2 regions of the Psychrobacillus syltrankelensis genome follow, and region 1 is predicted to be linked to the other one. Evidence: a T-box and tRNA genes for the amino acid it is inferred to sense, from the RefSeq annotation. Region 1 holds a T-box; the other holds one or more tRNA genes.
The links. The T-box of region 1 lies ahead of serS (serine--tRNA ligase). A T-box ahead of a tRNA ligase gene usually reads a tRNA of that ligase, here a tRNA-Ser.

Region 1 (8,224 bases):
AATGAAGAAGAACAAAAGTTAGTTGGAATTATTACAAATCGGGATTTACGTTTCATTCAAGATTATTCTTTAATAATTGATGAAGTAATGACGAAAGAAAAGTTAATAACTGCTGCAGTTGGTACTACTTTAGAAGATGCAGAGAAAATCTTACAACAATATAAAATTGAAAAATTACCAATTGTAGATGAAGATGGTGTTCTTAAAGGTTTAATTACAATTAAAGATATTGAAAAAGTTATTGAATTTCCTAATGCAGCAAAAGACCAACATGGACGATTGCTAGTTGGTGCTGCTGTCGGAGTTACAAAAGATACAATGCACCGTATTGAAAAGCTTGTTCAAGCACAAGTAGATGTTATTGTAATTGACACGGCACATGGGCATTCACAAGGTGTTATGGACACTGTCAAGAGTATTCGTGAAGCATATCCTGATTTAGACATTATTGCTGGAAATGTAGCGACTGGTGAAGCAACACGAGCTTTATTTGAAGCTGGGGCAGATGTTGTAAAAGTAGGTATTGGTCCAGGATCTATTTGTACGACTCGTGTTGTAGCTGGTGTTGGTGTACCACAGATTACTGCGGTATATGATTGTGCGACTGAAGCCCGAAAAGTTGGAAAAACAATAATTGCAGATGGTGGAATTAAGTACTCAGGTGATATTATTAAAGCTCTTGCTGCAGGTGGACATGTTGTAATGCTAGGAAGCTTACTTGCAGGTACAACCGAAAGTCCTGGAGAGACAGAAATCTTCCAAGGTAGACGCTTTAAGACGTACCGTGGTATGGGGTCAATTGCAGCTATGGAAAAAGGTTCGAAAGATCGTTATTTCCAGGAAGAAGCGAAAAAGTTAGTGCCGGAAGGAATTGAAGGTCGTCTTCCATACAAAGGGCCACTTGCAGATACCGTTCACCAACTACTTGGTGGAGTTCGCGCTGGTATGGGGTATTGTGGAACAAAAGATTTACAGGACTTACGTGAAAATGCTCAATTCATTCGAATGACAGGTGCAGGTTTAAGAGAAAGTCATCCACATGATGTGCAAATTACGAAAGAAGCACCTAACTATTCCATATCATAAGTAACATATTACGAACTTTTTGCACCCATTTAACGTCTTTATATAGGCAAAATGGGTGCTTTTTTTGTCGATAGTGCTATGGTGTAACAAAGTGTGTTAAAATGGGCATTGAATAAACTTATAGTGGGGGTACAGTAGTGAAGAAAGTTTGGATGACATCAATGATTAAAAGGCTAGTACTTCCTATGTTTCTTGTTTCAGTTATATGTGGGATACCGACTGTTACAAAAGCTGAGGAAAGTTTGAATTTAAATGTCGATGCTGCGATATTAGTTGACGCCGATACAGGTAAAATTTTATATGAGAAGAATGCTGATGCACCTTTAGGTATTGCAAGTATGACTAAAATGATGACAGAGTATTTATTATTTGAAGCGATTAAAGAAGGAAAAATATCTTGGGATCAACAATATCTTGTTACAGATTATACATACAAAATTTCTCAAGATCGACGATTAAGTAATGTACCTCTTCGTCAAGATGGTAGCTATTCAATTCGTGAACTTTATGAAGCAATGGCAATATACTCTGCAAATGCGGCAACAATAGCTATAGGAGAGACTATTGCAGGAACAGAAGAAAACTTTGTAAAGTTAATGAATGATAAAGCAGCAGAAATAGGTCTAAAAGGTTATAAATTTGTCAATTCAACAGGTTTGAATAATGCAGATTTACAAGGCATGTATCCAGCTAATTCAGGTGATAATGATGAAAATGTTATGCCAGCTAAATCAGTAGCGACTCTTGCTTACAGATTAATGAAGGATTATCCCGAAGTATTAGAAACGACGAAGATCCCTAAAAAAACGTTTCGTGCAGGGACTTCGGATGCAATTGAGATGAGCAACTGGAATTGGATGCTACCGGGATTAGTTTACCAATACGAAGGTGTAGATGGATTAAAGACAGGTACAACAGAATTTGCAGGACATTGTTTTACGGGAACAGCTACAAGAAATGGAATGCGTGTTATTGCAGTTGTGATGAAGGCTGTAGATGCAAATGGAGTTGGTTCTTATAAAGCTCGATTTGATGCAGCAAGAGCATTATTTGACTATGGGTTTGCACAATTTTCTAAAACAGAAGTAATACCAGCAGGTTATAAAATCCCTAAAAATGAAACACTTCCAGTTGAAAAAGGAAAAAAAGATTCAGTTAAGATTGCAGTAAAAGATCCAATTTCAATGGTTATTAAAACAAGTGAAAAAGATCAGTACAAGCCAATTTTTACACCTAAAGAAAAAGCTTTAGAGGCAGAAGTTAAAAAAGGTACTGTAGTTGGTACAGTTCATCTCGAAAAGACAGAGGGAACAGACTATGGTTATATTACTGATAAAGCAACACAAGTAAATGTAGTGACAACAGAAGATGTTGATCGAGCTAGTTGGATTATTTTAATGTTTAAGGGAATTGGGAAATTCTTCGGCAACTTATGGCATAGTACAACTGATTTTGTTGGCGGTCTATTTTAAAATGAAAACACCGTAATCTCTAAATGAGTTTACGGTGTTTTTCTTTTCTTAGAAGCCAAGAAAGTATCTTAATTTTTGTGCCATGAACCTAAGATTTATGGTTTTTTAATTACTATTACATGTACAGGTTTTCTCCTCTATATTGGAAATCAACGGTATTTCTACAGTTACTCTAACGGTAATAATGTAGCCAATGTATCTTCCAAAGTACTCTGGAAACGGTGAGGACAGGATGCATTTAAAGGACGTTTACGTTTTTCTTATTTCCCATGCATTTATTAATGCGTTTATGGAGGACGGGATATCATTAGTATCTATACCCCCAAAACCTAGAACTATTTGAGGATCAGAAGTATTTTCCAAATCCCCAGTTATATACTCCCGAAGACCATATACTCTAATTCCGGATTGTCTAGCAAGTGCTATCAACTCTTCTTCTCTTTTACAAGTACGGATTGTTAATAAAATATGCATCCCGGATTGTTCACCGGAGATAGTAACAATTGGATTAAAGTTAGCTATAGTTTTTGTTACAATTTCTAACTTTTTTTTATAAATTTTTCTCATTTTATTTAAATGCTTTGCAAAATGACCTGAATCCATAAACTTGGTTAATATTTGCTGATCCATACGTGGAACAGTAGCGGCGTAGTAAGAAAACTTTTGCTTGTATTGGATGATTAGAGATTCAGGTAAAACGGCATATGCAATTCGTAAAGAGGGCATTAATGATTTAGAAAACGTACTTAAATAAATGACGCGTTGATTTTGATCAATTCCTTGTAAAGAAGGGATTGGTCTACCTGTGTATCTAAACTCACTATCGTAATCGTCTTCTATAATATATCGATTATCTTGCTGATAAGCCCAAGATAAAAGCTGACTTCGCCGAGTGGCAGAAAGAACAGCCCCTGTAGGAAATTGATGTGAAGGTGTTACATACATGACTGTTGCGTTTGTATCATCCAATTTAGATACCACAGCACCTTCTGAATCTACAGAAATTGGAATAGATTTTTGCTTATCGTCTAGAAATAAATGGTGAGTAAGTGGATACCCAGGGTTTTCAATTCCATATATAGCTTCTTTGCCTAGTAAACGAATGATTAAAGGCATTAATTGCTCTGTTCCAGATCCAAGAATAATTTGTTCAGGTGTACACTTTACACCACGTGATTGATATAAATAAGAGGAGATTTGTTGTCTTAATACATAATCACCTTGCGGATGTCCAAGTTGAAGAAAGTCTTTGTTCATATCATTAATTATTTCTTTGGAAAATTTTCTCCAGACGAAAAATGGAAATGACTCAGTATCAATTTTACCAGGAGAAAAATCGATAGAAATTGCATCCATCTCTTTTTCTTCCATAACTATAACAGGAGATTCTTTTTCTATAAGTGCTAATTCTTCTAAGTTTTGAACATAAAAGCCTTTCCTTGCTTCGGAAGAAATAAAACCTTCTGCCACTAGCTGACTATAAGCAAATTCAATGGTTGTTTGACTAATTGCCAAGTACTCTGCCAACTTTTTTTTTGAAGGTAGTTTAGCTCCTTCTTTGATAGTTCCGTCTATTATTGCTCCTTTAATCTCATTGTAAAGTTGCTCGTATAAAGGTGTTTGAGCATCTTTTTCTAGTTGAAACATAAGAGAATCCATTTTCATTGTCAATCTGACCCCTTCATTCAAATAAGTTTTGACACTTTTAAAATGGTCACTTTTTTTATTATACTACATTCATAAAGGAATATGGAGGGGAATAATAATGACGATAAACTTAACAGGGACAGATCGAGTAAAACGAGGAATGGCTGAAATGCAAAAAGGTGGCGTTATTATGGACGTTATCAATGCAGAACAAGCAAGAATTGCTGAAGCAGCAGGTGCAGTAGCAGTGATGGCATTAGAGCGTGTACCATCAGATATTCGTGTAGCAGGTGGTGTTGCTCGAATGGCTGATCCACGAATTATAGAAGAAGTAATGGAGGCTGTAACTATTCCAGTAATGGCCAAAGCACGTATTGGGCATATTACAGAAGCTCGTATTTTAGAAGCAATGGGCGTTGACTATATTGATGAATCAGAAGTGTTAACTCCTGCAGATGAAGAATATCACATAGGTAAAAGTGAATTTACAGTCCCCTTCGTTTGTGGATGCAAGGATTTAGGAGAAGCAGCTCGTCGTATTGGGGAAGGGGCTTCTATGCTTCGTACAAAAGGAGAACCAGGAACAGGAAATATCGTGGAAGCTGTCCGTCATTTACGTAAAGTAAATGCACATGTTCGAAAAATCGTTCATATGAACGAAGATGAGCTAATGACAGAAGCAAAAAATTTAGGAGCTCCTTATGATATTCTGTTACAAATTAAACATAATGGAAAATTACCGGTTGTAAACTTTGCTGCAGGTGGTGTAGCAACACCAGCAGATGCTGCTTTAATGATGGAACTTGGAGCAGATGGAGTATTTGTTGGTTCAGGAATATTCAAATCAGAAAACCCAGAGAAATTTGCTCGTGCTATTGTAGAAGCAACAACACATTACCAAGACTATCAATTACTTGTAGAAGTTTCAAAAGACTTAGGAATTCCGATGAAGGGAATTGAAATTTCTCGTTTATCTGCAGAAGAACGTATGCAAGATAGAGGGTGGTAAAATAATGAAAATAGGTGTTTTAGCTCTTCAAGGAGCAGTTAGTGAACATGTTAGATCAATTGAAGAATGTGGAGCAGAGGCTATAGCTGTAAAAAACACAAACGATTTAGCTTTAGTAGATGGAATAATCCTTCCAGGTGGAGAAAGTACAGTGATGCGTAAACTAATTGATCGATTTGAGATGCTTCTTCCTCTTCAACAATTTGCTGCTGCAGGAAAACCAATGTTCGGCACTTGTGCGGGGCTAATTTTACTTGCTAAACATCTTACAGGGTATAATTTTTCACATATTGGGGCTCTTGATGTTGCAGTAGAGCGTAACTCTTTTGGTCGACAAGTAAACAGCTTCGAAACTAAACTAAACATTAAAGATATAGCAACTGATTTTCCAGCAGTATTTATACGTGCACCTCATATTGTGGAAATAGGGAATGGTGTAGAAATAATTGCTACTTTTGAAGGGAGAATCGTAATGGTGAAAAAAGACAACATACTTGGTTGCTCCTTTCATCCAGAACTGACGGAGGATTATCGAATTACTTCATATTTTACTGAAATGATAAAGGAAACGCTTGCAAAACAAGTAAACCTATAGTAAAGTATGAGTAATTTCATGATTTAAAAACGATGATAGGAAGTAGTAGCAAGCACGTTTTTTATAGAGAGTCAGCGGTTGGTGTAAGCTGATATAAACACTTGCGAATCCATCCTTTGAGTTGCTCGACTGAACTTTTAGTAAGTCGTTGCCGGTTGAAATGCCGTTATTGAACAAGTGGATTTGGTGTTTTGCTGGATCAATCAGGGTGGTAACGCGGGTAGCTCTCGTCCCTTTTACAGGGATGAGGGCTTTTTTGTCGTTTTTAACTGTATAAGTAGTGTATATAAATACGCTTATTGAATGAGGTTAAAGTCTCTGGCGGAAGTCACAGATTTTATGCCAAGGCAAATTTAATTAAAATTGAGGAGGAAATTAACATGTTAGATGTAAAGTTTGTAAGAGATCATTATGAAGAAGTAAAAGCCAAACTTGCTAAACGAGGAGAAGAGATTTCAGAGTTTGATCAATTCTTGCCATTAGATCAAAAACGAAGAGAACTGATTGCAAAAACAGAAGTGTTAAAAGCAGAAAGAAATGAGTTTTCACAAAAAATATCAGAAATGAAAAGAAATAAAGAAAACGCGGATGACCTAATTGCTCGTATGCGTGAAGTCGGCGATGAAATAAAAAAATTAGATGATGAATTAAGGGATGTCGAGGAAAAATTTGAATATATGATGATGCGTATTCCAAATATTCCACACGACAGCGTTCCTATTGGTGATTCTGAAGATGATAATGTGGAAATTCGTAAATGGGGAGAAGTGCCTTCTTTTAATTTCGAAGCAAAAGCCCATTGGGATATTGCAACAGATTTAAAAATAGTTGATTTTGAACGAGCAGCGAAAGTTACAGGAAGTCGCTTTGCATTTTATTTAGGTTTAGGTGCGAGACTTGAACGTGCTTTAATAAACTTCATGATGGATCTACATTCAGAAGAGCATGGATATGCGGAAATGCTTCCACCATATTTAGCTAATCGTACGAGCTTAACAGGGACTGGGCAACTTCCAAAGTTTGAAGAAGATGCATTTTTAGTAAATGAAGAGGATTATTTCTTAATCCCTACCTCAGAAGTACCTGTAACAAACTATTATCGTGATGAAATTTTAGGGGGAGAACAACTTCCACAAGCATTTGCTGCATTTAGTGCTTGCTTCCGTTCAGAAGCGGGCTCAGCAGGTCGCGATACGCGAGGACTAATCCGTCAACATCAATTCAATAAAGTAGAGTTAGTTCGTTTTGTGAAACCAGAAGAGTCATATGAGCAGTTAGAGCTTTTAACAGGTCATGCAGAAAAAGTTTTACAATTATTAGGTCTTCCTTATCGTGTGCTTAATATGTGTACAGCAGATTTAGGTTTTACTGCTGCTAAAAAATACGATCTTGAAGTATGGTTACCAAGCTACGGGGAGTACAAAGAAATTTCTTCTTGCAGTAATTTTGAAGATTTCCAAGCTCGACGTGCAGGTATTCGCTTTAGAAGAGAAGTAGGAGCAAAACCGGAATATGTACACACTTTAAATGGAAGTGGACTTGCCCTTGGACGTACTGTTGCAGCTATATTAGAAAACTATCAACAAGCAGATGGTACAGTAGTAGTTCCAGAAGCATTAGTTCCATACATGGGTGGAAAAACAGTTATAAAATAATAGGGAGAACAAGAAACATTATTTAGAGATGTTTCTTGTTCTTTTTTTGTGCTCGTAGATTGCGAAAAAATTGAGTAAGAAGATTCCCGCACTCTTCTGCAAGAATACCTTCCGATACTTCACACATATGATTAAACCTACTGTCATTTAAAAGATGATAAAGTGAATCTACACATCCAGCTTTTACATCTCTTGCTCCATATACAACCCGGGGGATACGGGATTGCAAAATAGCACCTGCACACATTGGACAGGGCTCAAGAGTGACATATAAAGTCGTTTCCTCTAATCTCCAACTTCCTATCTTCTTACAAGCTTCTTGAATGGCTAGTAGCTCCGCATGTGTAGTGGCATTTTGTGTAGTTTCTCTTAAGTTAAAAGCCTTTGCAATAATTTCGTTTTTATATACAATAACTGCTCCAATTGGTACTTCTCCAAGTTGTGCAGCTTTTTTAGCTTCTTCTAGCGCTATATTCATATAGTGTTCATCCAATTTGAATCAACCCCTTTACCTTAGTGTAGCATGTTTTATTTAGCTCTTGCATATTGTATTTTGAAGGAGTGATCGATTGATATATGTGGTGAAAAGTGGAGATAGCTTATACTCCATAGCAAAGCATTTCGGTACAAATGCGGCAACGCTTGCCTCTATTAATGAATTACCAGACCCCGATGTGTTAGTCATAGGGCAAGCACTAGTTTTACCTTCTACTCCAAGCCCAGATAGACCAATTATTGAAACAAACTTATATGTAGAGTG
Region 2 (8,224 bases), 290 kb from region 1:
GCTGATAAAATATCGTCTAACTCACCAACTACTTTTTCAAAAACATCAATTTTCACGTAAAGCAAATCCAATATGTCTTTTTCGATTGTGTTATCAATTGCTAAATTGTATATATGAACGTCATGTTCTTGACCTAAACGGTGAACACGTCCGATACGTTGTTCTAACTTCATCGGGTTCCATGGTAAATCATAATTTATAACATGGTGACAAAATTGAAGGTTAATCCCTTCCCCTCCAGCTTCTGTTGCTATTAATACTTGTGCTTGTTCTTTAAATAAATACTTCATCCAATCTCGTTTACTTTTGTTAAATTGTCCGTTAAAAAGAACGCTTGAAATACCCTTTGAATTTAAGTACCACTGTAAATAAGCTTGACTCGCTTTATATTCAGTAAAAATAATGACCTTATCATTTGCATGAGAAATAATTTCATATACTTTTTCCGCTTTCGAATTTATTTCAAGTGCCATCAACCTTTGAATAATCCCTTCCACGTATTCAATTTCAATTGGTTCAACACAGTTTTGTCGCATTTTGTTTAAAGTCAAATATGTGGCTTCTTTACTGCTACACATTTCCTTTTGCAGCGTAATCATGGAGAAGGCACCTGAAAAAATGGGTGAAACATTTTTTAGATTTAATAATAGATCATAAACTTCTCTTTCTTTTTCAGTAAATTCTATTGGAATAATTTGAACACGACGATTTGTCCATTCAACTTTGGTGTCTTGCCTTCTATTTCTTACCATGACTTGATTAACCAATTCTTTTAAATAATCATCATGCTCTAAATTGTGTTTACTTGCAGAGAAAGCGGATTGGAACGTCTCATAATTCCCTAGATGCCCTGGTTTTAATAAAGATATGAGATAAAATAACTCGAATACATCGTTTTGAATCGGAGTGGCAGTTAACAACAAACAAAACTTCTTCTTCAAGCTTTGAACAAACTCGTAAATTTTTGTTTTATGATTTTTTAGTTTATGTGCTTCATCTATGATAATCATGTCGTATTCCTGCGCATAAATAAGTTCCTTATGTGGGCTTTTTTTCGCCGTATCCATGCTCATGACAACTATATCGTAATAATCTATTGGAGTATTTTTTTTATAAGGAATTGCTGGAATGTAAAATTTATAATTCATTTCTTCTACCCATTGATTGATAAGTGACGCAGGAGCCAATATTAACGCTTTTTTCACAAGTCCACGAATGAGGTATTCCTTCAATATCAAACCAGCTTCAATGGTTTTACCAAGACCAACTTCATCTGCAAGAATTGCCTTTCCGTTCATCCTTTCAATTACCGTTTCAGCCGCTTCCAATTGATGGATTAGAGGAGTTAAATTGGGTAAATATTTCGGAGATTGAAGACCTGTGAAGTTTGTAACCAAGTTAGTTTTCATCACGTCGTAGCTCATATTGTACAGGGTCCAATTTTGCCAAGGCTCCAGATTTTCCAATCTTTTTATGAATCCCTCTTTCCAATCAGTCGACTTTTCAATTATCATAATTATCACCTCATGCCACTTTCTTTTTTATAGTTTGTCCCGAAATAAACTCGCTATGATTATTTTAAAAAAGAAAGGCATGTACTACATTCTGAGCGTTCTTAAAGTGCATCATGTTTTCGATAATTCCGGAGTGCTTTGGAGGAAACATTTGCACCTGCGGTTACTCGTGGCTACACTATTACCGGTGGATTTTGGGAGGAGTTGAAAGTAACAAGGTCAATTTCAACTCCTCATTTTTTTGCCGAATATTTGACCGTTCCCTCCCCTAATTTGTGAGAACATGATGCGTTTGGTTTAAATAATTTGAAAAAATGCCATCAACGCTAGGTTGATGGCATGAAAATTCACATTCTTTCTAAATCTTTTCCAAATATATTAATGATCGCCAGAATAGCCATTTTTGCGTGCTGCAGCTTCATCTAAAATTTCTTGTCTAAAACCTTCCAAACTCTTTTTACGGCGTTCATTTTTTTGTCTCAGTACCTCTTTTTCATTACCATCAAGGAAATCCATGGTTTCTTCAGCAGCTTCCATGTTTCCAATTGTATTTTTCACCATTTCTTGTAGCTTTTCAACATTATCTGATCGATCATCTGGTTTTGGATTGTTTCTTGGCACTTTTATTCCTCCTTCTTTTTAATAAGTCACACAAAATATATCTTCCCCAATCTAATAAAATCTATCCTTTTCTGAAAAATTTAAATAAATAGCATGTTATAAACGTACCAAAATAGGACAACCTAAATGAGGAAAAAAGAAAAAAAGAAAAAAGGCGGTAATGACATGACCATGGAATGGTTTAACAGAGTAACGGGAGAGCTACAGGAAAATTTGGAATCTATTTGTGAAAAGTATGACCAAGTTGGCCATATGAATATCAATCGCGGGTCAAAACATCCGCGAATAGAATTTTTTGTCGGTACCGAAGAAGATGAAAGAGATTACTTTTGCACACTTCTATTCGATCCCTATAATGAAGAGTTTTATGTAGAAAGCTTCGATGTTACTCTCCAACAGCCTACAAGAATAATTTTGGAGGATATTACCGATGTAGTTGAAGCTGTTCATGAAATGTTTCATGAATTTATGGATGAAGTATTTTATGTAGATGAAAATAGCAATGAATATGAAGTTCTTGATGAGGAAGTCACGCTTGAAGAAATAGAAGTAGAATGGGAAACCCCCGAGGTTACAGCTTTTCACATAGAAGATAAGATAGAGGTAACCTATCAATTTGGAAAAGACAGTGCAAACGGAGATGGAGTACTCCGTAGGGTCAGCCGAATTTGGGTAGAAGATAAGGAACTTTTTGAAGATGAAAGCACTTTTTCATTTAAAAAGGAAGAGGTTAATACAATTATTGCGATGATAGCGAGCCATGTAGATAATTTGATTGGGTATGATGAAATCATAAACGACTAAACATTTAAATTTCTTAGCATTAACGAACACATTTCTTGCCTCTTAAAATGTATCAGATAAGAAAATTTATACGAGGTATAATTCAACAAGTAGTTGAATCAATTTCACAATTCAAATCTAGAGATAAAACACGAACGATTTTAAAGTGAAATGCATGAACACGTATAATATCCGCTTCATAAAACAGCATGATTTCCGCTATCGGCGGACGCTTTCCGCGGGGTGAGCGATGAGCCGTCACCGCCGCATTCGCGTCGTTTGCGATGTCTCATCTGTCTCACTCATCCCGCTGGAGTCACCGCCTGTCGCTCCAATCAATAAGTTCAGTATTGTTCGTGTTTTAGTATTTTAATGCTATTTATGAAATTGATTCAGTTACTATCAAAAAAACTAATTTAGAGTTTTATCAGTACCTCCAATAGAATTGGAGGTATATATTTTTTTGGTTAAGAATACAATCAATTAGATAATGAAATTTTTCGTGTTTATCCTTTTTATACTATTTTCAAAAAAAGTATTGCCTTTTTTATGCAAAACAGCTTATAATATATCTTGTCGCTAATAATTATTTAGTAGCTAAACAATATCGTGGAGGAATACCCAAGTCTGGCTGAAGGGATCGGTCTTGAAAACCGACAGGCGGGTCATACCGCGCGGGGGTTCGAATCCCTCTTCCTCCTCCATTTTCAAAAATTATATATACAAAACTACTTTTTTTATGTTAGTTTGTGTTATTATTAATTTTATAAAGTTTGTTATTTTCGCGGGGTGGAGCAAATCGTCAAACGTAGATGACGATTAACACCGATGCAGGCGCAGCCGAAGCAGGTGTCCTACTTTCTTCAAGCGTAGTAGATTTTGTTAGCAAGTATATTATTGTCGCGGGGTGGAGCAGTTCGGTAGCTCGTCGGGCTCATAACCCGAAGGTCACAGGTTCAAATCCTGTCCCCGCAACCAAATGGTCCCGTGGTGTAGCGGTTAACATGCCTGCCTGTCACGCAGGAGATCGCCGGTTCGATCCCGGTCGGGACCGCCATTTTTTAGAGATTTGAGATAAGCGAGAAGGTCGAGGAAGCGATTGAGTGAAGGAAGGAGCGTACAAAAATACGTGACTGATTGAACGAATGAAGCTGACAAAGAGATTCGACGTTTAGCGTAAATCGAATAGAGATTTAGGATAAGCAAACAGATCAAGGAAGCAATTGAGTGAATGCAGGAGCGTACTAAAGTACGTGACTAAATGAACGAGTGCAGCTGACGAAGAGATGTGCCGCTTAGCGTAAATCGAAGAGGCTCAGTAGCTCAGTCGGTAGAGCAAAGGACTGAAAATCCTTGTGTCGGCGGTTCGATTCCGTCCTGAGCCACCATTTTTATGCGGGTGTAGTTTAGTGGTAAAACCTCAGCCTTCCAAGCTGATGATGAGAGTTCGATTCTCTTCACCCGCTTAAACAATTATTTAGCTTTAGTTCCTTCAATGGGCTAAAGCTAATTTTATACGGGGAAGTACTCAAGCGGCTGAAGAGGCGCCCCTGCTAAGGGTGTAGGTCGGGTAACCGGCGCGAGGGTTCAAATCCCTCCTTCTCCGCCAGATGTAAGGCCCCTTGGTCAAGCGGTTAAGACACCGCCCTTTCACGGCGGTAACACGGGTTCGAATCCCGTAGGGGTCATATTTATAAAGAGATTGAGAATCTATAAGGATTCTCGATCTCTTTTTTTGTCTCCCCTTCTCGTTTGTTATTCTTCCAAATTTTTTCTCTTTTCAATTAGAACTTCCCCACTTCTTCTCTTACCTCTTACAATCTAAGTTTTGTTTTTTAAAAAAGACAATTAAACAGTTTCGAACGATTTCTAAAGGCATATTATCAGTAGGTACAACTTATTGGTTTATCAAACTGGCAGATGGTAAAATAAAGTAAAAGGGAGGAGAAATATCTATGGATTTCATTACACTTAGTAACGGCATTAAAATACCACAAATTGGTTTTGGAGTTTGGCGAGTTGATAACGACACAGAAGCGCCGGGTGCAGTTGAAGAAGCTCTTCGTGTAGGTTATCGACATATTGATACTGCAGCCGTTTATAAGAACGAGGAAGGTGTCGCAAAAGGTATCGCCGCTTCTGGTGTAGCGCGTGAGGATATATTCTTGACGTCTAAAATTTGGAATGACGACATCCGTGCTGGGCGTACGAAAGAGGCATTCCAAGAATCATTAGACCGTTTAAATACCGATTACCTTGACCTTTGCTTATTACACTGGCCAGTGGATGGTATTGTAGAAGCGTACCGTGCACTAGTGGAGTTATATGTAGAAGGTAAAGTGAAAGCAATTGGTGTTTCTAACTTCAAGCAACATCATTTGGAACAATTGAAGGAAGCCGGTTTAATGACGCCAATGGTCAACCAAATCGAGTTGCACCCTCAGTTGCCTCAAAAAGACTTCGTAGCATACTTAAAAGGCGAAGGTATTCATGTAGAAGCTTGGAGCCCATTAATGCAAGGGAAATTTATGGAGATCGGCTTATTCCACGACTTGGCGAATAAATATGAAAAAACACCTTCCCAAATCTTACTTCGCTGGCATTTACAATCGGGTCATGTTGCCTTACCAAAATCAGTGACATCAAGTCGTATTCAAGAGAACTTAAACGTATTTGACTTCGAACTTTCTTCGGAAGATCAAGCCGCTATAGATGCAATTGCAACAAATGAACGCATTGGCCCCGATCCAGACGAAATCGAATTTTAATAGCAAATGAGTAAGCCTGACTTCTTTCGAAGGCAGGTTTTTCCATGTATTTATTCTTTCACATCAAAAACCTAAAATAATATCCTCTTGAAGTATGTAATTCTGTTAAAATGAGTGTAGTCATTTTAATAAATCAGAACTGGAACGGTGAATAAACCTTGAAAACATTCAAAAAAATGTATATCGAAATTACAAGTGTCTGTAATCTTGCTTGTAGTTTCTGCCCTCCCACAAGTAGAAAGGCGAATATCATTAAATTAGATGCATTTAATAACATATTAGATCAGATCAAACCTCATACGAAGTATATTTATCTTCATGTTAAAGGGGAGCCTCTTCTCCATCCTCGAATTGATCAATTGCTGGATGCTAGCCACGCTAAAGGATTCAAGGTAAATATAACGACAAACGGTACACTCATCACAAAAAACAGACATAAGTTATTGGGGAAACCAGCGCTTCGCCAAATGAACTTCTCCCTTCATAGTTTTGACGGTCATGAAGGATCGACAAATCGAGAACAATACCTAACTACCATTCTGGATTTTGCCAAAGAAGCTGCGGAACAAGGTGTTATAATATCCTTCCGTTTATGGAATCTTCAACGAGAAAATGCAACGAATGAAGATAAAAGAAGAAACCAAGAGACATTGGAAATCTTGGAAAAAGAATTTGACCTGGATTACAAGATTGAAGAAAAAGTAGTGCCAGGCAGTGGGATTAAAATTGCAGAGCGAATCTATATCAACCAGGATCATGAATTCCAATGGCCAAGTTTACTTGCACCAGAGGATGATGGAAAAGGATTTTGTCATGCCCTTCGCAGTCAAGCAGCCATTCTTGTGGATGGAACCGTTGTCCCTTGTTGTTTAGACGGTGAAGGTGTGATCAATCTCGGGAATATCAATAAAACCTCTTTCTCTGAAATTGTAGAAGGCGAACGAGCAAACGCCCTCTACGACGGGTTTACGCGAAGAGAAGCTGTGGAAGAAATGTGTAGAAAGTGCGGATATAGACAGAGATTTGGGGTTTAAGGATATTTAGAATAATTTTATAAGAAAAATGCTAGCGTCCTTTAAGTGCATCTTGTCAACACCACTTCTCGAGTGCTTTGGACTAAACATTGGCTACACCTTTTATGGAGGATCCGGAAGCGACTATCACTTCCAGATCCTCTTTTTCGGTAATCATGCGACGAATGTTTGTCCGTCGCCCACTTGGAATATTTAGAGACATGATGCATTAGGTTTGGGTAATTAGAGATTAGATACTTTCCTATTCTTTTAAAAGTAGGTTATTGCTCTTTTTTAATCGCCTCGGAATCATAAATAATCCAAGTATGCCCATTCTCGCCAACTGACAATAAATCTTTCTCCAAGTTTATACTTTCTGCTTTGGGTACTTTTAAGAATTCTATGCAATATTGGAGAAACGATTGTTGTTCGCTGTAGAGAGTTTCCCATTCCATTGTTAAATGATTAATTTGTTCCTTTTTAAATTCTAATACAGCTATTAAATTTCGAAATATCTTTGTGTCTTTTTCCGTTAAGCAACCTAAATAGACACCGTATTTAGCCGTCCAGTCGTCGATGTTGCTAGAGTTTCTCTTAATAAGATTTTCATAGGTCTGTCTGGAGAAAAAGTCTATTACATTTGATTTTTCCATAATGCTCTCCACCTCTCAATTTGTTACAACTATACATAGGCTTTATAGAAAGTGTTACTAATCGTTGCTATAAAAGAGACATTTATATAGTTTTCTTTACAATACCCCTTCTCTCCCGTAAAATTTTGTTGTTAACCTGTTTTTTTATGTTTCAAGGAGGAATTATTTATGCACAACATTCAAGATATTTTAGAAGCGAAAGATTTTATTATGAGCAAGACAGATTATCAACCTGTGATTGGACTAATTCTTGGTTCTGGTTTAGGAACACTCGCAGATGAGATTAAGAACCCTGTCCAAATCCCTTATAGCACAATTCCTCACTTCGCAAAGTCAGAAGCTATTGGACATGCGAACGAACTTGTTATTGGAGAATTAAATGGAAAGATCGTAGCGGCTATGAAAGGTCGTTTTCATTATTATGAAGGGTATACTTTAGATGAAGTAACCTTTCCAATACGTGTAATGAAAGCACTAGGTATAGAGAATTTGATTATTACTAATGCATGTGGAGCGGTTAATACAAGCTTTACCCCTGGAGATTTGATGTTAATTACGGATCACCTTAATCTAGTTGGAACTAATCCATTAATGGGGCCAAATAATGATGAATTAGGAACTCGTTTCCCAGATTTATCACAAGTGTATAACAAGGATCTGCGTAATATTGCAACTAAAGTAGCGACCGAACAAAACATACAATTGCAACAAGGCGTATATGCATGGTGGAGTGGACCTGCCTATGAGTCTCCCGCTGAAATCCGTATGATCCGTACATTAGGAGCGGATGCTGTTGGTATGTCGACAGTACCAGAAGCTATTGTTGCGACTCATGCAAGTATGAAAGTACTAGGTATTTCTTGCTTAACGAA

Region 2: it has a tRNA-Ser gene. The T-box ahead of serS (serine--tRNA ligase) is inferred to sense a tRNA for this amino acid. The anticodon was not compared.

What each region holds. Positions count from the first base shown of each region.
Region 1 is NZ_CM144227.1:2,536,016-2,544,239, reverse strand. It holds gene guaB (IMP dehydrogenase) at 1-1,086, shown strand, start outside; gene ACTSKG_RS12305 (serine hydrolase) at 1,224-2,558, shown strand; gene pdxR (MocR-like pyridoxine biosynthesis transcription factor PdxR) at 2,808-4,217, opposite strand; gene pdxS (pyridoxal 5'-phosphate synthase lyase subunit PdxS) at 4,330-5,214, shown strand; gene pdxT (pyridoxal 5'-phosphate synthase glutaminase subunit PdxT) at 5,219-5,809, shown strand; T-box leader at 5,833-6,047, shown strand; gene serS (serine--tRNA ligase) at 6,190-7,464, shown strand; gene tadA (tRNA adenosine(34) deaminase TadA) at 7,487-7,957, opposite strand; gene ACTSKG_RS12275 (glycosyl hydrolase family 18 protein) at 8,043-8,224, shown strand, end outside.
Region 2 is NZ_CM144227.1:2,247,552-2,255,775, forward strand. It holds gene ACTSKG_RS10810 (DEAD/DEAH box helicase) at 1-1,514, opposite strand, end outside; gene tlp (small acid-soluble spore protein Tlp) at 1,893-2,135, opposite strand; gene ACTSKG_RS10820 (hypothetical protein) at 2,301-2,939, shown strand; tRNA gene ACTSKG_RS10825 (tRNA-Ser) at 3,530-3,622, shown strand; tRNA gene ACTSKG_RS10830 (tRNA-Met) at 3,820-3,896, shown strand; tRNA gene ACTSKG_RS10835 (tRNA-Asp) at 3,900-3,975, shown strand; tRNA gene ACTSKG_RS10840 (tRNA-Phe) at 4,231-4,306, shown strand; tRNA gene ACTSKG_RS10845 (tRNA-Gly) at 4,314-4,384, shown strand; tRNA gene ACTSKG_RS10850 (tRNA-Ser) at 4,437-4,527, shown strand; tRNA gene ACTSKG_RS10855 (tRNA-Glu) at 4,535-4,606, shown strand; gene ACTSKG_RS10860 (aldo/keto reductase) at 4,874-5,686, shown strand; gene ACTSKG_RS10865 (radical SAM/SPASM domain-containing protein) at 5,845-6,720, shown strand; gene ACTSKG_RS10870 (hypothetical protein) at 6,981-7,352, opposite strand; gene ACTSKG_RS10875 (purine-nucleoside phosphorylase) at 7,521-8,224, shown strand, end outside.